3 regions of the Streptomyces finlayi genome follow, and region 1 is predicted to be linked to each of the others. Evidence: riboswitches for the same ligand, from Rfam matches in the RefSeq annotation. Region 1 holds a riboswitch; each other region holds the start of a gene.
The links. Region 1 has a riboswitch for cyclic di-AMP ahead of F0344_RS06935 (M23 family metallopeptidase). Riboswitches for the same ligand answer to the same signal wherever they lie in the genome.
Positions count from the first base shown of each region.

Region 2: another riboswitch for cyclic di-AMP. It lies ahead of F0344_RS21790 (transglycosylase family protein); the one in region 1 lies ahead of F0344_RS06935 (M23 family metallopeptidase).
Region 3: another riboswitch for cyclic di-AMP. It lies ahead of F0344_RS02650 (M23 family metallopeptidase); the one in region 1 lies ahead of F0344_RS06935 (M23 family metallopeptidase).

Region 1 is NZ_CP045702.1:1,520,472-1,526,349, forward strand. Features, by position in the region: gene F0344_RS06930 (GntR family transcriptional regulator) at 113-826, opposite strand; gene F0344_RS06935 (M23 family metallopeptidase) at 1,039-1,854, opposite strand; cyclic di-AMP (ydaO/yuaA leader) riboswitch at 1,868-2,035, opposite strand; gene F0344_RS06940 (M16 family metallopeptidase) at 2,257-3,639, opposite strand; gene F0344_RS06945 (M16 family metallopeptidase) at 3,666-5,027, opposite strand; gene F0344_RS06950 (DNA gyrase/topoisomerase IV subunit A) at 5,277-5,878, shown strand, end outside.
Region 2 is NZ_CP045702.1:4,710,438-4,716,315, forward strand. Features, by position in the region: gene F0344_RS21780 (cytochrome P450 family protein) at 9-1,298, shown strand; gene F0344_RS21785 (LysM peptidoglycan-binding domain-containing protein) at 1,404-2,411, shown strand; cyclic di-AMP (ydaO/yuaA leader) riboswitch at 2,702-2,874, shown strand; gene F0344_RS21790 (transglycosylase family protein) at 2,878-3,597, shown strand; gene eno (phosphopyruvate hydratase) at 3,931-5,211, shown strand; gene F0344_RS21800 (FtsB family cell division protein) at 5,335-5,805, shown strand.
Region 3 is NZ_CP045702.1:527,562-533,439, forward strand. Features, by position in the region: gene F0344_RS02640 (STM4011 family radical SAM protein) at 1-628, shown strand, start outside; gene F0344_RS02645 (SGNH/GDSL hydrolase family protein) at 787-1,641, opposite strand; gene F0344_RS02650 (M23 family metallopeptidase) at 1,827-2,783, opposite strand; cyclic di-AMP (ydaO/yuaA leader) riboswitch at 2,788-2,949, opposite strand; gene F0344_RS02655 (tyrosine-protein phosphatase) at 3,459-4,271, shown strand; gene F0344_RS02660 (DUF6126 family protein) at 4,285-4,458, opposite strand; gene F0344_RS02665 (helix-turn-helix domain-containing protein) at 4,524-5,132, opposite strand; gene F0344_RS02670 (aspartate aminotransferase family protein) at 5,203-5,878, opposite strand, start outside.

The DNA.
Region 1 (5,878 bases):
TCCCTGAACGGATGCCGCGACTTCTTCGTTTCCGAAAAGCGTCGAGGGACGAATTCGCGCAGCACGAAGAAAGCCCTTCGCGGAATTACCTTATTTGCATACGGCGCAATTGTTAATGCCGGACGCCCGCGATGTGTACGGGATGTTGCGAAGTGCTCACCCGCGACGGCGCGGGACCGGACCCCGGACGGCCGGGCCGGGCCGGGCGCCGCAGCCGATGGGCCGCCGCAGCCCGCTCCGCGTGCTGGACTGCCAGCGCTCTGGCCCGGTCCGCGTCCCCCCGGGCGACCGCGTCCACGATCGCCCCGCGCTCGGCCCAGGACTCCGCGGGACGCGCGGGCTGATCGACGGCGTACATCCAGGCGATCTTGTGCCGGAGCTGGGTGAGCAGCGCGATGAGGCCGGGGCTGCCCGATGCCTGCGCGAGCGTCTCGTGGAACCAGCCGCCCAGGGAGCGCAGGTCCTCGCCATCACCCCGCCGTACTCGCTCCTGACCCAGTCTGACGAGGCCGCGCAGCACCTTGAGGTGCGCCTCGGTGCGCCGCTGTGCCGCCCGCGCCGCACCGAGCGGTTCCAGCAGCATCCGGACCTCCAGGAGATCGGCGGCCTCCTGCTCGGTGGGCTCGGCCACGCATGCGCCGGCATGGCGGCGCGTGACCACGAACCCCTCGGACTCCAGCGTGCGCAGGGCCTCGCGCACCGGGACGCGCGAGACCCCGTAACGACGCGCGAGCACCTCCTCGGTGAGGCGGCTGCCGCGATCGAAGACACCGGAGACGATGTCGTCACGGATTGCCGTGCATACCGAATGCGCGGGAATGCGCATGTCCGAACCTCCGCCTTAATCCCCGCGAAACGCGGCCGATCGACGCCTGTTCTGCGACTCTATTGCAATGAGCCCGAATTTCCGACGGCAGAACGGAATCCAGGGATATCTTCTGACCCCGCGGAGCTTCGGCGGACAGAGTCCGGGTGGTACGCCGAAGGCCCCGGCGGGAAGCCGGGGCCTTCGTGAAGCGCGGGGACGCGGCGCGTGGATCAGACGTTCACACCGTGCGAGCGCAGGTACGCGACGGGGTCCATGTCGGAGCCGTACTCGGGGCTGGTGCGGGCCTCGAAGTGCAGGTGCGGTCCGGTGGAGTTGCCGGTCGAGCCGGAGATGCCTATCTGCTGCCCGGAGGTGACGCTCTGGCCGACGGAGACGCCGATCGAGGCGAGGTGGCCGTACTGGGTGTACGTGCCGTCCGTCATCCGGAGCACGATGTTGTTGCCGTAGGCACCGCCCCAGCCCGCCTCGACGACCGTGCCGGCGCCGACCGCGACGACGGACGAGCCGGACGCGGCGCGGAAGTCGACACCGGAGTGGCTGCCCGAGGACCAGAGCGAGCCACCGGACTTGTAGCCGGTGGTGACGTAGGAACCGGCGACCGGAAGGTGGAACGAGGTCAGCCGCTTGCGCTCGGCCGCGCGGGCGGCACGGGCCTCGGCCTCGCGGACCTCCGCGGCACGGGCCTTCGCCTTGCGCTCGGCCTCCGCCTTGGCCTTGACCCTGGCTTCCGCCTCGGCCTTGGCCTCGGCGACAGCCTTGGCCTTCGCCTTCGCGGCGGCCTCGGCCTGCTGTTCCTGGGCCATCGCCTGGGCGGCGATCTGGTCGGCGAGGGCGCCGTCGATGGCGATGACCTGGGTCAGGCCGGTGTCGCCGACGGTACGGGCCTCGTCCGCGGCGAGGGCCGGAGTGGCCATCCCGCCGATGACGCCTGTGGTGGCCAGTGCCGCGATGCCGGCGACGCGAGCGCTCTTGCGCGTCAGGCGGCTCGGGGCACGGTGCTTCCCGGTGGCACGGGTGAACGCCATGGAGGGGCTGATCCTTTCCTTCCTTCTCGCCTACCGGGTTAGCTGACGGGTTCGGAGCAGGAAGGTCTCCTACGGACCGTCTCCGCCCCGAAGGAGCGCAGACGTCCGATTCACCCCAGGGACTTCGTGGGTCCCCGGCTCCCCAGGCTCGCGCCTGACGGGGACTCGGCGATGGCTGCCCGGCGCCACGGACGCGGCATACACATGACGGACAGCGGAGCCGACGCTAAACGGGGCCACTTTCAATCACCAAACGGACAGGCTGATTTGTCGTACATCCCACAGAGCAGACAGGTAGCCTTCGCGCCAAAATCGGACAAAAGGAAGGGACCCTGATGGGCAATTTGCCCATCGGGGTCCCTTTGGCACGCTTTTGCAAATGTGTTGAAGAGTGGCCGGACGTCAGCCGCTGACGACCGACACCTCGCCGATTCCCAGCGCGCGGACGGGCTCCGCGATCTGGGACGCGTCACCGACGAGCACCGTGACCAGGCGGTCCACCGGGAAGGCGTTGACCACCGCGGCCGTCGCCTCGACCGTGCCGGTCTCGGCCAGGCGCGCGTAGAGCTGGGCCTGGTAGTCGTCCGGGAGGTGCTGCTCGACCTGGTCGGCGAGGGTGCCCGCCACGGAGGCCGCCGTCTCGAACTTCAGCGGGGCGACGCCCACGAGGTTCTGCACGGCCGTCTCGCGCTCGGCGTCGGTGAGCCCCTCGGCCGCGAGGGTCCGCAGGACCTTCCAGAGGTCGTCCAGCGCCGGCCCCGTGGACTCCGTGTCCACCGAGCCGCTGATGGCGAGCATCGCCGCTCCCGTACGCCCCGAGGGGGAGCCCGGGCCCGTGGAGCGCAGGACCTGCGCGAAGGCGCGTACGCCGTAGGTGTAGCCCTTCTCCTCGCGCAGCACCCGGTCGAGACGCGAGGTGAGGGTGCCGCCCAGGCAGTACGTGCCGAGGACCTGGGCCGGCCAGACGCTGTCGTGCCGGTCGGCGCCGATACGGCCGATCAGCAGCTGCGTCTGCACCGCGCCGGGACGGTCCACGACCACGACACGGCCGCGGTCGTCAGCGGTGATGGGCGGGACCGGACGGGGCTCGGCGGTGTTGCCCGACCAGTCGCCCACGGTCTCCGCGAGGAGCGCGTCCACATCGACCCCGGTGAGATCACCGACGATGACGAGCGTCGCGGTGGACGGACGGACGTGCGCGTCGTAGAAAGCGCGCACGGCCGCGGCGTCGATCCGCGCCACCGTCTCCTCGGTGCCCTGCCGCGGACGCGACATACGCGCCGTGGCGGGGAAGAGCTCCTTGGAGAGCTGCTTGGCCGCCTTGCGGGCGGGGTTGGCCTGCTCGTGCGGGATCTCGTCGAGGCGGTTGCCCACCAGGCGCTCGATCTCGCTCTCGGAGAAGGCAGGAGCCCGCAGCGCTTCGGCGATCAGACCCAGCGCCTTGGTCAGCCGGGAGACCGGGACCTCCAGGGAGACCCGGACACCGGGGTGGTCGGCGTGCGCGTCGAGCGTCGCGCCACAGCGCTCCAGCTCGGCGGCGAACTCCTCCGCGGAGCGCTTGTCCGTGCCCTCGGACAGGGCGCGCGACATGATCGTCGCCACCCCGTCGAGGCCCTCGGGCTCCGCGTCCAGCGGCGCGTCGAGGAAGATCTCCACCGCGACCACCTGCTGACCGGGACGGTGACAGCGCAGCACCGTGAGGCCGTTGGGCAGGGCGCCGCGCTCGGGCGCGGGGAAGGCCCAGGGCCTGGCCACGCCCGCCGTCGGCTGCGGGTGGTACTTCATCGCTACTCCAGTCACAGCGGCGTCGCTCACTGCTCGGCCCCTTCGTGCGTGGCGGTGCCGGCTTCGGCATCCGCGTCGGCCGGCGCTTCGACCGGTTCGTAGACCAGGACCGCGCGGTTGTCGGGTCGCAGGCACGCCTTGGCGGCGGCCTGGACCTCCTCCGCGGTGACGTCGAGCACCCGCTGCACGGCCGTCAGGGCCAGCTGCGGGTCCCCGAACAGGACGGCGTACCGGCACAGTTCGTCGGCGCGGCCCTCGACCGTGCCGAGCCGGTCCAGCCACTCGCGCTCCAACTGCGCCTGGGCCCGCTCCATTTCCTCGGGCGTGGGGCCCTCGGCGGCGAACTTGGCCAGTTCCTCGTCGACCGCGGCCTCGATTTCCGGCACCTCGATACCGCCGGACGTCTTGACGTCCAGCCAGCCGAGCGAGGGCGCGCCGGACAGCCTCAGCAGCCCGAATCCGGCCGCCACCGCCGTACGATCGCGGCGGACCAGCCGGTTGTGCAGCCGGGAGGACTCGCCGCCGCCGAGCACGGTCAGTGCCAGATCCGCGGCGTCGCACTCCCGGGTGCCGTCGTGCGGCAGGCGGTAGGCGGCCATCAGCGCGCGCGCCGGGACCTCCGCGTGGACCACTTCGCGCAGCTGCTCACCGATGATGTCCGGCAGCGTGCCGTCGCGCGGCGGCTGCTTGCCGTCGTGGGACGGGATCGAACCGAAGTACTTCTCGACCCAGGCGAGCGTCTCCTGCGGGTCGATGTCACCGACCACCGAGAGCACCGCGTTGTTGGGCGCGTAGTACGTGCGGAAGAACGTACGCGCGTCCTCCAGCGTCGCCGCGTCCAGGTCGGCCATCGAGCCGATCGGGGTGTGGTGGTACGGGTGGCCCTCCGGGTAGGCGAGGGCCGTCAGCTTCTCGAAGGCCGTGCCGTACGGAACGTTGTCGTACCGCTGGCGACGCTCGTTCTTCACGACGTCGCGCTGGTTCTCCATGGACTCCTCGTCGAGCGCGGCGAGGAGGGAGCCCATGCGGTCGGCCTCCAGCCAGAGCGCGAGCTCCAGCTGGTGCGTGGGCATGACCTCGAAGTAGTTGGTCCTCTCGAAACTGGTCGTGCCGTTCAGCGAACCACCGGCTCCCTGTACGAGCTCGAAGTGCCCGTTCCCCTTGACCTGGCCCGAGCCCTGGAACATCAGGTGCTCGAAGAGGTGAGCCAGACCGGTACGCCCCTTGACCTCGTGGCGCGAACCGACGTCGTACCAGAGGCAGACCGCGGCGACCGGGGTCAGATGGTCCTCCGAGAGCACCACACGCAGGCCGTTGGCCAGGCGGTGCTCGGTCGCTGTTCTGCCGCCGGAGCCGGCCTGAGCTGTGGCCGTGTGACCCATGGGCATGTACGTCCCTTCGATCGCGATACAGGTTTTCCTGCCAGACCTGCCACTCTAGGCAAGCGCACGGGCACCTGGCGAAGTTCCCGATCCGTGGATGTTGTCGTAGATGCTGCCGTAAACGGTGGCCCCGGCGGGGCCCGCAGGACCGCTTCGGACGGGTCGAGGTCGGCGTTGTCAGTGCGGCGGTCCACAATGGTCCGCGTCAGAACCTGAGGTTGCCCGAACAGAATCCGTGAAGGAGTCGCAGCAGCGATGGCCCGCCGCAGCACGAAGACCCCGCCGCCGGACGACTTCGAGGAGAGAATCCTCGATATCGACGTCGTCGACGAAATGCAGGGCTCCTTCCTCGAGTACGCCTACTCGGTGATCTACTCAAGGGCCCTGCCCGACGCCCGCGACGGCATGAAGCCGGTGCACCGCCGCATCGTGTCCCAGATGAACGAGATGGGGCTCCGCCCCGACCGCGGCTATGTGAAGTGCGCCCGCGTCGTCGGCGAAGTGATGGGCAAGCTGCACCCCCACGGCGACGCGTCGATCTACGACGCACTGGTACGCATGGCACAGCCGTTCTCGATGCGCCTCCCGCTCGTCGACGGCCACGGCAACTTCGGCTCGCTCGGAAACGACGACCCGCCGGCCGCCATGCGGTACACCGAATGCCGGATGGCCGACGCCACCTCGCTGATGACGGAGTCGATCGACGAGGACACCGTCGACTACCAGTCGAACTACGACGGCCAGGAGCGGGAGCCGGTCGTCCTCCCCGCTGCGTACCCGAACCTCCTGGTCAACGGCACGACGGGGATCGCTGTCGGCATGGCGACCAACATGCCGCCGCACAACCTGGGCGAGGT
Region 2 (5,878 bases), 3.2 Mb from region 1:
GCTGTCCCGTGGGCCACGCGGCCGTGCCTCCCGCGCTCCCCGTCCCCGAGCTCTTCACCTGGGAGTTCGCCACCGATCCGTACCCCGCGTACGCCTGGCTGCGCGAGCACAGCCCCGTGCACCGGACGACGCTGCCCAGCGGGGTCGAGGCCTGGCTCGTGACCCGGTACGCGGATGCCAGGCAGGCACTCGCCGACGCCCGGCTGTCCAAGAACCCGGCGAACCACACCGGATCGGCGCACGCCAAGGGCCGGACGGGCATCCCGGGGGAGCGCAAGGCGGAGCTGATGACGCATCTGCTGAACATCGACCCTCCGGACCACACCCGGCTGCGCCGCCTCGTCGCCAAGGCGTTCACCCCGCGCCGGGTCGCCGAGTTCGCGCCACGCGTGCAGGAGCTGACGGACCGCCTCATCGACGATTTCATCGCAGAGGGGAAAGCGGACCTCATCCACGACTTCGCGTTCCCGCTGCCCATCTACGCGATCTGCGACCTGCTCGGCGTCCCGCCGGAGGACCAGGACGACTTCCGCGACTGGGCGGGCATGATGATCCGGCACGGCGGCGGCCCGCGCGGCGGAGTGGCCAGATCCGTGAAGAAGATGCGTAACTACCTCGCCGAACTGATCCACCGCAAACGGGAGAATCCGGGTGACGACCTGATTTCGGGTCTGATCCGGGCGAGCGACCACGGCGAGCACCTCACCGAGAACGAGGCCGCCGCGATGGCCTTCATCCTTCTCTTCGCCGGTTTCGAGACAACCGTCAACCTGATCGGCAACGGGACGTACGCCCTGCTGCGCAACCCCGGCGAGCGCGAAAGGCTTCAGCGTTCGCTCGCCGCGGGCGAGACGGACCTCCTCGCCACCGGCCTGGAGGAACTGCTGCGGTACGACGGTCCGGTGGAGCTCGCGACGTGGCGGTACGCGACGGAGCCCGTCACGCTCGGCGGGCAGGAGATCGCCGCGGGGGACCCCGTACTGGTGGTCCTCGCGGCCGCAGACCGGGACCCGGAGCGATTCCGCGATCCGGACACCCTGGACCTTGCACGGAGTGACAATCAGCACGTGGGATACGGGCACGGCATCCACTACTGCCTGGGAGCGCCGCTCGCCCGTCTGGAAGGGCAGACCGCGCTGGCAACGCTGCTGAGACGCCTCCCTGACCTGCGTCTTGCGGTGGAACCTGACGATTTGCGATGGCGTGGCGGGCTCATCATGCGCGGACTGCGCACCCTTCCGGTGGAGTTCGCATCCGGATTGCCGTCCGCGCAAGGTGACACTCCGTCAACTCTGTGACTTTCACGTGATCTCCGCTGCATCGACTTGTGACACACGTTCGAGTCCCGCTAGGTTCACCGTTCACCACAGCAGTCACTTGTTCGTCACACGGAAGGCAATCCCATGGGCTCCGCGAACGGCAGACACCGCCGCCCTCGCCAGGCACCCGCCATCGTCGTCGCCGCAGGCGTGACGGGGTCGGCCATCGCCATCCCGCTGCTCGGCGCGACCGGTGCGCACGCCGCAGACGCCTCGACCTGGGACCGGGTCGCCGAGTGCGAGAGCGGCGGCATGTGGAGCGCGGACCTGGGCAACGGCTACTACGGCGGCCTCCAGTTCTCGCAGGACACCTGGTCGGCGTACGGTGGCTCGGCGTTCGCGCCCCGCGCCGACCTCGCCAGCCGCTCGCAGCAGATATCCGTCGCGGAGAAGGTCCTGGAGGACCAGGGCCCGCAGGCGTGGCCGAGCTGCGCGGTGATTTCCGGGCTCGCGCTGGACGGGGCCCTGCCGGGCGTCGACCCGGGCGGTCTGCCCTCCGCCGACCCTTCGGACTCGCTGCTCCCAACCGACGACGCCTCCGACGCCCCGTCGGGCGACGCGACGGACGAAGCGAACAAGAAGGATAAGTCCGACAAGTCCGGCGGGACCGCCGGGTCCGGTGAGTCGGACACGGCGAGTGAGTCCGACAAGAACGGCGAGACCGGCGAGTCGGGCGGGTCCGGCGACTCCGGCGCGACGGCCCCGCCGGCCACCACACCGACGCCCGAGGCGTCCGAGGCGTCCGCGATCCCGGACGGCACGGACCAGCGTGGCGGCAAGCACCGCGGCACGCCGGCCCCCGAGGCGAGCCTGGACGCGGATCAGGGCGGCGGGCGCGACTCGGGCCGGCACGCCTCGCGCGGTGGCGACCAGGGGCGCGACACCGTTGCGGTGAGCCCCGACGGCGACTACACCGTCCGGCCCGGCGACAACCTCTGGGCGATTGCTGACGCACAGAAGGTTCCCGGCGGCTGGACCGAGCTGTACGAGGCCAACAAGGGCGCGCTCGGCTCCGACCCGGACCTGATCCTCCCCGGCCAGAGCCTCGATCTGGGGCTGCCGGACGTCGCGGAGGACTCCAAGAGCAACTGATCCAATTCGGGAAAACACCCCAAATTCGGGGGTAGTTCAGAGGCCTATGTCCACTTATGCGTAAGTGAGACATGGGTCTCTTTGCTTCAACTGGCCCGGCATGTCCGGGTGATGCGTCTGTGGCCCCTCCGACCTGCGAAAACGTTCTTCCCTCCAGGACGACAAATACCCGAATGGCCGGTATGTCCCTCTTTGAATGTCGAGGGTGCCTGTGTTTACGGTCGGAACCGCTCGCACCGCGGGCCCCGTCGACCGTCACGCCGAATCCTGCCGTCGGTCGAAGGGAACAGACGCGTAAAGCGCCGTAGGCAGGAGCGGGGGACCCAGGTAAGCGCCGGGCCCGATCGTCGAAGGACGACTCAGGGACCGGCTTGGGGTGAAGTCGCGTGCTAGGACGTGCGACCGGGCAACTCACTTGGCCCGAACCCGACAGCTCACCTCGTAGGCGTCGGTGAGGAGAAGCTCCATGCTGATTTCCAGCAAGGCCAAGCACCGCCGCCCGTCCAGGGCCGTCCGTGTCGCCACGCTCGCCGGTGTCGCCGGCGCCGCGGTCGCCATGCCGCTGATGGGTGCGACCAGCGCCTCCGCCGCCTCCGTCTCCACGTGGGACGCCGTCGCCCAGTGCGAGTCCGGTGGCAACTGGTCCATCAACACCGGCAACGGCTACTACGGCGGTCTGCAGTTCTCGCAGTCCAGCTGGGCCGCCGCCGGCGGTACGCAGTACGCCCCCCGCGCCGACCTCGCCAGCAAGTCGCAGCAGATCGCCACCGCGGAGAAGCTTCTCGACATGCAGGGCCCGGGCGCCTGGGCCTGTGCCGGCGCCGGCAACCTGACCAACGACGGCGTGGACCCGGGTGTCGACACCGGCTCCACGCAGGAGAGCGGCGACGAGCGGGAGCCGCAGCAGCAGGCCCAGCCGGAGCGCCAGGCCGAGCAGCCCACCACGCGCAGCGAGCAGCGCACCGCGCCGAAGACCGAGGCGCCCAGGACGGTCACCACCCCGACCGGCGAGAAGGTCGAGAAGGGTGACGGCGAGTACAAGGTGAAGGCCGGCGACACTCTCAGCAAGATCGCCGCGAAGCGCGACGTCAAGGGCGGCTGGGAGAAGCTCTTCGACCTGAACGACGACATCGTCAAGGACGCCGACCTGATCTTCCCGGGTCAGCAGCTCCACCTGACGAAGTAGTACCTGGGACTCTCCTCCCCTCCGGGAGGGTGTCCGGCGGCATCCTCCCCGCCCTGCTCCCGACCCGGTGCGCTCTCCCCCGTGCGTACCGGGTCGGGGTCTTTTCCGGCCGGTGGAGTCCACCTGCCGACGTCGATCGTTCAAGTGTTGTGGTTACTCGTCAGTAATTTTCTGGACCTTTGCCCGTGAATGCATACCCTTGGGTCCTTTTTCGTCCCAGGGGACGGGCGCCCGGCTGGCCGATGGAGCCCGGCCGGATAGGCTCAGGTCGCAAGGCCACAGTGACCACAGTGGCCCTGCGCAACCAGTGTCATATCCAGAAGGAGATGCCTCGTGCCGTCCATCGACGTCGTCGTAGCCAGGGAAATCCTCGACTCCCGGGGCAACCCCACGGTCGAGGTCGAGGTTGGCCTCGACGACGGCAGCACGGGACGTGCTGCCGTTCCGTCCGGCGCCTCCACCGGTGCGTTCGAGGCCATCGAGCTTCGCGACGGAGACCCCAACCGTTACATGGGCAAGGGCGTGGAGAAGGCCGTCCTCGCCGTCATCGAGCAGATCGGCCCGGAGCTCGTCGGGTACGACGCCACCGAGCAGCGCCTCATCGACCAGGCGATGTTCGACCTGGACGCCACCGAGAACAAGGGCTCGCTCGGCGCCAACGCCATCCTCGGCGTCTCGCTGGCCGTCGCGCACGCCGCCTCCGAGGCGTCCGACCTGCCGCTCTTCCGCTACCTCGGCGGCCCGAACGCGCACCTGCTGCCCGTTCCGATGATGAACATCCTGAACGGCGGCTCGCACGCCGACTCCAACGTGGACATCCAGGAGTTCATGATCGCGCCGATCGGCGCGGAGTCGTTCTCCGAGGCCCTGCGCTGGGGCGCGGAGGTCTACCACACGCTGAAGAAGGTCCTGAAGACCAAGGGCCTGTCCACCGGTCTCGGTGACGAGGGCGGCTTCGCCCCGAACCTGGAGTCCAACCGCGCCGCCCTGGACCTCATCGTCGAGGCCATCAAGGAGGCCGGTTACGTCCCCGGCCGCGACATCGGCCTCGCGCTCGACGTCGCCGCGTCCGAGTTCTACAAGGACGGCGTGTACGAGTTCGAGGGCAAGTCCCGCTCGGCCGCCGAGATGACCGAGTACTACGAGGAGCTCGTCTCCGCGTACCCGCTCATCTCCATCGAGGACCCGCTGTACGAGGACGACTGGGCCGGCTGGAAGGTCATCACCGACAAGCTCGGCTCCAAGGTGCAGATCGTCGGTGACGACCTGTTCGTCACCAACCCGGAGCGTCTGGCCCGCGGCATCGAGGAGGGCTCCGCGAACGCCCTGCTCGTGAAGGTCAACCAGATCGGTTCGCTGACCGAGACCCTGGACGCCGTCGAGATGGCCCAGCGCAACGGCTTCAAGTGCATGATGTCGCACCGTTCCGGTGAGACCGAGGACGTCACGATCGCCGACCTCGCCGTCGCCGTGAACTGCGGTCAGATCAAGACCGGCGCCCCGGCCCGCTCGGACCGTGTCGCCAAGTACAACCAGCTGCTGCGCATCGAGGAGATCCTCGACGACGCCGCGGTGTACGCGGGCCGCTCGGCGTTCCCCCGCTTCAAGGGCTGATCACCGGCCCACAGGGCTGACCACCGGCCTTCCGCGGGCCGAAGTCACCAGCCTCCGTCCGTCCCCGCACTCGGTCCCGTACCGTGTGCGGGGACCGACGTGTGTGATGGGGAGGCGTGAGAGATGGCCGGGAAGGACCGCGACCGGTTCTCCACCGCGACCAGGCTGCGACTGCTCGGCGAGCAGACCGCGGCCCGCGTCTACCGGTCCCAGAGCAAGCGTCAGGCCCGCCGCTCGCGGCTCACCGGCCGCGCCGCGTTCCTCGCCCTGGTCGTCTGTTCCCTCGTGGTCGCGCTCGCGTACCCGATGAGGCAGTACGTCTCCCAGCGCGACGAGATCGCCGACCAGGAGCGTCTGTCGCAGGAGGCGCGCCGGCGGACCGAGGAACTGCGTGACGAGAAGGCGCGGCTCAAGGACGACGCGTACATCCGGCGGCTGGCCCGCGAGCACCTTCACTACGTACTTCCGGGGGAGACCGGCTACACCGTGGTCGATCCCGGCGCGGCCGAGGACCGTAGCGGGGAGCCGGGCACGACGGACCGTGCCTGGCACTCGAACCTCTGGGACGGCGTGGACACCGCGGACCGTGGCTGACCGGCCTCACCAGTAACCCGCACGACCGCTTGATCCGCACGCCCGCACGACCCGCACCATCTGAGAAGCACCT
Region 3 (5,878 bases), 990 kb from region 1:
GCCGCACATCGGCCGGGTCGCCATCCAGACCAACCTCAGCTGCCGTACCGGCTGGCTGGCGGACGCCGACCTCGACAAGGCCGCGCTGTGGTGCACGTACCACCCGGGCCAGACCCCGTACGAGCGGTTCCTCGGCAAGTGCCGTGAGCTGGCGGAGCTCGGAGTCCGTCACAGCGTCGGCATCGTCGGGCTCGACAGCCATCTCGACGAGGCGCGGCGGCTGCGAGCCGCGCTTCCCGACGAGGTCTACCTCTGGGTCAATGCCGCCGAGGGCCACCTGTACACGGACGAGGAGGCGGACCGCTGGACGGCCCTGGACCCCCTGTTCCCCTACAGCCGGCACCCCCACACCTCGGCCGGGCTCCCCTGCCGGACCGGTGAGTCGGTCATCTCGGTGGACGGCGACGGCACGGTGCGACGGTGTCATTTCGTCCGTGCCGAGCTCGGCAACCTCTACGACGGCAGTTACCGCCGGTCCCTGGGCCCGCGCGGCTGTCCCCTCGCCGTCTGCGACTGCCACATCGGCTATGTGCACCTGGAGACGCTGCCGTTGTACGACGTCTTCGCGGGCGGTGTGCTGGAGCGGATACCGTCCCGGCGCACCCTCCCCCTTCCCGAGCTGTCCTAGGTCCTGTCTGGAGTTCCAGCGCGGGAGAAGGAGCGGCGTCCGGTGCCGTCGAATCCAAGGCGGAGGAGGGAGCGATGGCGGAGCCCTCGCGACTGACGACAACGCCGGAGGCGGCGGTGCCGGACGCCGCGACGCCGCGGGGGAACTCCAGACAGGACCTAGAGCGGCAGCAGGTCCGGGCGCTTGGCCTCGACGTGGTCCCCGGAGGACTCGCCGCGCAGCCGGCGCCCGATCCAGGGCACCAGGTACTCGCGGGCCCATTGGATGTCGTCGCGCCGGTCGTCGAACGGGCGGCGCAGCGCCTGCGGCGGCCACGACTGGCCGGGGTCGGCCGGCACGTCGATGCCGAGGACCTGGGCGGCGCGGAGCGCGACCCTGGTGTGCCCCTCCGGCGACAGGTGCAGCCGGTCGTTGTCCCAGGCCCGGCGGTCCTGCACGGACCGCAGCGACCACAGGTCCAGGACCGGGCAGTCGTAGCGGTCGGCGATGGAGCGTACATGGGCGGTGTAGGTGGCGATCTTGCCCCGCAGGTGACGCAGGACCGGCATGTGGCGGGGGTCGAAGCCGGTGGTGATCATGACGGTGCCGACCCCGTCGGCCAGTTCGGCGACGGCGCGCTCGAAACGCTCGGCCACGTCGTCGGGGTCACTGCCCGGCCGCAGGATGTCGTTCCCGCCCGCGCAGAAGCTCACGAGGTCGGGAGCCAGTTCCTTGGCCCGCGGGACCTGTTCCGCGACGATCTGGTCGAGGAGCCGCCCGCGTACGGCGAGGTTGGCGTACCGGAAGTTGCCGTGCCGTGAGGCGGTGAGGCCGCTCCCCTCGTAGGGGGCCGGGAGCTGATCCGCCAGCAGCACCGCGAAACGGTCCGCCCAGCCGACGAAGGTCCCGTCGGGTCCGGGGTCGCCGACGCCCTCGGTGAAGCTGTCGCCGATCGCCGCGTACGACCCTATGACGCTCTTGACGCCGATGACGTTCTGGAGACCGCGCTGACTGAGTTTCGAATCGTCTGCCACAAGGTCGTATCCTGCACCCGCGAATGTGACCTACGCGACCGTAATAATGGGTTGACGGGTGGTGAGATAAACCACCCGGTCAGTTCTTGGTAAAGCCGGAATAAGTAGCGGTCGCCGCACTGCCCTGAGGACACGAGGAAGGGCGGTGCGCCGCCGCGCACCGCCCTTCCTCACTGCTGCTCGTCTCAGAGGGAGACGCCGTGCTGACGCAGGTACGAGACCGGGTCGACGTCCGAGCCGTAGCTCGGGCCGGTGCGGACCTCGAAGTGGAGGTGCGGGCCGCTGGAGTTGCCGGTGGAACCGGAGAGGCCGATCTGCTGACCGCCGGTCACCGTGTCGCCGGCCGAGACGCTGAGCGAGGTCTGGTGGGCGTACTGGGAGTACATGCCGTCCTCGTGCTTGATGACGACCTCGTTGCCGTACGAACCGCTCCAGCCGGCCGAGACCACGGTGCCGGGGCCTATGGCCCGGACACTGGTGCCGGAGGCGGCCTGGAAGTCGGCACCGGTGTGGTAACCACTGGACCACATGGAGCCGGAGGCGCGGTACGGCGTGGTGACGGTGGCGTTGGCCACGGGGGCCGCCCAGCCGGAGCTGTTGCCCTCCGAGGCGCCGGTGTCCGCCGGTGCGGCGGTCTCCACGGACGAGGAGGCCGAGTCGGAGGCCGTGTCCGCCTTGGGAGCGATGGCCTCGGGTGCGGCGCTCGCGGGGGCTGCGGCCTTCGGCGCGGTGGCCCTGGGAGCGACGGCCTTCGAAGGAGCGGCCTCGGCCGAGCCGGATGCCTTTGCGCCCAGCGTGAGTTCGGTGCCGGGGAAGATCAGGCTCGGGTCCTTGCCGACGACCTCACGGTTGTCCTTGTACAGCTTCTGCCAGCCGCCCTTGATCTTCTGCTCGGCGGCGATCTTCGACAGATAGTCGCCGGAAACCACGGAGTAGGTCTTCGGGGCGGTCTTGGACACGACGACGGGCGCGGTGTGCGCCGCGGCGACCGAGGCGGCGGCGGGCGCGGCCTGCTCGGCGGCGCTCGCGCCGGTGGCGCCGATCAGCGGGAGCGCGAGGACGGCTCCGCCGGTCCCCGCGGCGAAGATGCCACGGGCTATCGAGCCGGACTTCGTACGACGGTGCTTACCCTTTGCGGGCATGGGGCATTCCTCTCCGGCGCCTACGAGGTGAGCTGTCGGGTTCGGGCTGGAGATGCCCGGTCGCGCTGGCGCGACTTCACCCCGAGTCGTTCCGGAATTCTCCGGACCGGCGGCTTACCTGGGTCCCCCGCTCCTGCCACACGTGAGTGGATGCGGATTCCGGGCGGCGGCAGGATTAGGCGGTCCGTCCGGATTGACGGTGACCGTAAGCGAGTAAGGACGGCCGGAACAAGCCATGTCCGGCCTGCCGGAATGCGGGAATCAATTCCGGCACGGATTTACGGTCACACTCCGTGGATTACGGATCTTCGCATTCCGTGCGGCGGACGGAATGCCCGTCGGGAGGGCCACCACACACCGTCACGGATATGATCCCGCTCACCTGCCGACCACCATCTCGCCCATAAGCAGGGCATGTTCTGGCAAACACGCCAATACGGACACACCCCGCCCGCGGGGCGCGACGGACTCTCGAAAAGATGGCGCCCAAATCGGTTACATTGCCAGCATTTCAGACGATTCTCCCCGCCCAGGCCGTGCGGGTCGCGCCGGCAGAGGTGCCGCGTGCAACGACGACCTCGCGGCAAGATGATTGCCTGAGGAACCAATGTCGTATCGTCACATCCGTGCCCTCGTCGGCGAGCAGCGCCGACGCCAGACACTTCAGGAGCCACCGTGACGCAGCAGCTGCCGCAGGTCCCGCCGTCGCACACTGAGCTGACCGGTGTCCGCAACTTCCGTGACGTCGGGGGCCTGCCGACCGCGGACGGCCGCCGGGTGCGGTTCGGGCGGCTCTACCGCAGTGGTCACCTGGCGCACGCCACCGAGCAGGACGCGGCGTTCCTCAACGGACTCGGGCTGCACACGATCTTCGACTTCCGCAACGCCGCCGACCGCAAGCTCGACGGCCACGACGTGGAGCTGGCAGGCGTGCGCAACGTCAGCATCCCGCTGTCCGACCCGGCCGACGGCGCCGAGTTCTGGCGCCTGGTCCGGGACGGCAACATCGAGCAGCTGCGCTCGATCCTGGCGGACGGCAAGGGGGCGGACCGCATGATCGCCTCGTACCGCTCGATCATCAGGGACCGCACGGGCGAGCACAGCCGGATCCTGCACGCCCTGGCCGAGGACAGTGTCCCCGCCCTGATGCACTGCGCCGCGGGCAAGGACCGGGCGGGACTCTCCATAGCGGTGTCGCTGCTCGCCGTCGGTGTGGAGCGCGAGGCCATCGAGGCGGACTACCTGATGTCGAACGACGCCCACCGCCGGTACAAGGTGAAGCGCAGCGACACCTCGGCGACCGGGATGTCCGACGAGGTCATGGAGCTTCTGAACCCGCTCTTCGGTGCACGTGCCGAGTATCTGGCGGCGGCCTTCAGCACCATCGAGGAGACCTGGGGCGGCACCGAGCGTTACCTCGGCGAGGGGCTGAAGCTCTCCCCGGAGACGCGTGACCTGCTGCGGGAGCGCCTCACCGAGGAGGCCTGACCACTCCGCGGCGTCAGCGCTTGCCCGCCACCTCGAACAGCAGGTAGAGGAAGGCCGCGAAGACGTGTCCGGCGACCAGATAGGCGACCAGCCTGATCACCACGCCACGCGGGAACTTCCTCTCCTGTGTCTCGTAGCCCTTCCGGGACCTCGGGCTGAGCGGATCGTAGTGCTCTGAATCGGACATGACAGTCCTCTTTCTGGTGTCGGGGTCAGCCGTCCGGCCTCGGAGTCAGCCGTTGGCGCCGGTGATCAGCGGTGGTGTGGTCCGCTGCCCAGGCAGAGCTCGGCGACCGGGCTCTGCAGCAGGGTATGGAGGAAGAGCAGCTCGGCGCCGCCGCGGTCGGCGGCGGCGATCCGGTGCGGGGTCAGCGAATCGAAGTGCGCGCTGTCACCGGCTTCCAGGTCGTGCTCGGATTCGCCGAGGACGACCCGCAGCCGCCCTTCCAGGACGTACAGCCATTCCTCGCCGGGGTGGACGCGCACCAGATCGCCCTGTGTGCCGTACGGCACCTGGACGCGGAGCGCCTGCATGGCCCGGCCGGAGCCACCGGCCCGGCGGTACATCCAGCCGTCCGCCTCGGCGCCGGTGAACGGGCCGCCGCGGACGATCGCGTCACGTTGGGCCGGCGCCTCGCCGAGGAGCTCGGAAACCGTCGTACCGTAGACGCGGGCGAGTCCCAGCAGCATGGGCAGCGAGGGCTGCCTGCGGCCGGTTTCGAGCCGGGAGAGATGGGCGGGCGAGAGCCCGGCCCGCTGGGCGGCGGTCTCCAGGGTGAGGCCACGGCCGCGGCGCAGGTCGCGCAGGCGCGGAGCGACCCCGGGGAGTTCGCCGGCCGCCCCTCCGTCAGGAGGATTCATGCCTCCATTGGGCCAGGAATTTTCCTCGGAGGCAAACATTTTGCCTCCGAGGCAAACCCGGGCTCTTCGATCAACGGTGGGCGACGGCCTGCTTCACCAGGGTTCTGCCGAAGTCCCACATCAGCCCGCCCCCGCTGTGCGCGTCGTCCATCACCGCCGTGAAGGCGCTCACGAACCGCTCCACCTCCGGCTCACCGATGACCAGCGGCGGGATCAGCTTGATCACTTCGAGGTGGTCTCCGGACACCTGGGTGAGGATCCGGTGCTTCTGCAGCAGGGGCACCACGACCATCTGCGCGAAGAGTCCCTTGCGGGCCGCCTGCAGCATGGTCCAGCGGCTGCGCAGTTTCAGTGAGGACGGCCGTCCGAACTCGATGCCGATCATCAGTCCGCGTCCGCGCACCTCGTGCAGCAGCTCGTAGCGGCCGACGAGCGCGGCCAGCCGCTCACGGAGCGCATCGCCCGTGCGACGGGCGTTCGCCACCGTCTCCTCGTCCTCCATCACCGCGAGGACGGCGAGCCCGGCCGCCATGGCCTGTGCGTTGGAGCCGAAGCTCGCCGAGTGGACGAGCACGCGGTCCATGGAGGAGTAGACCCGCTTGAAGATCCAGTCCTTGCCGAGGGTCGCCCCGACGGGCACATAGCCGCCGGAGAGCGCCTTGGCGACACAGACGAGGTCGGGTTCGACGCCTTCCTCGTGCTGGTACGCGTAGAAGTCCCCGGTCCTGCCGAGGCCCGTCTGCACC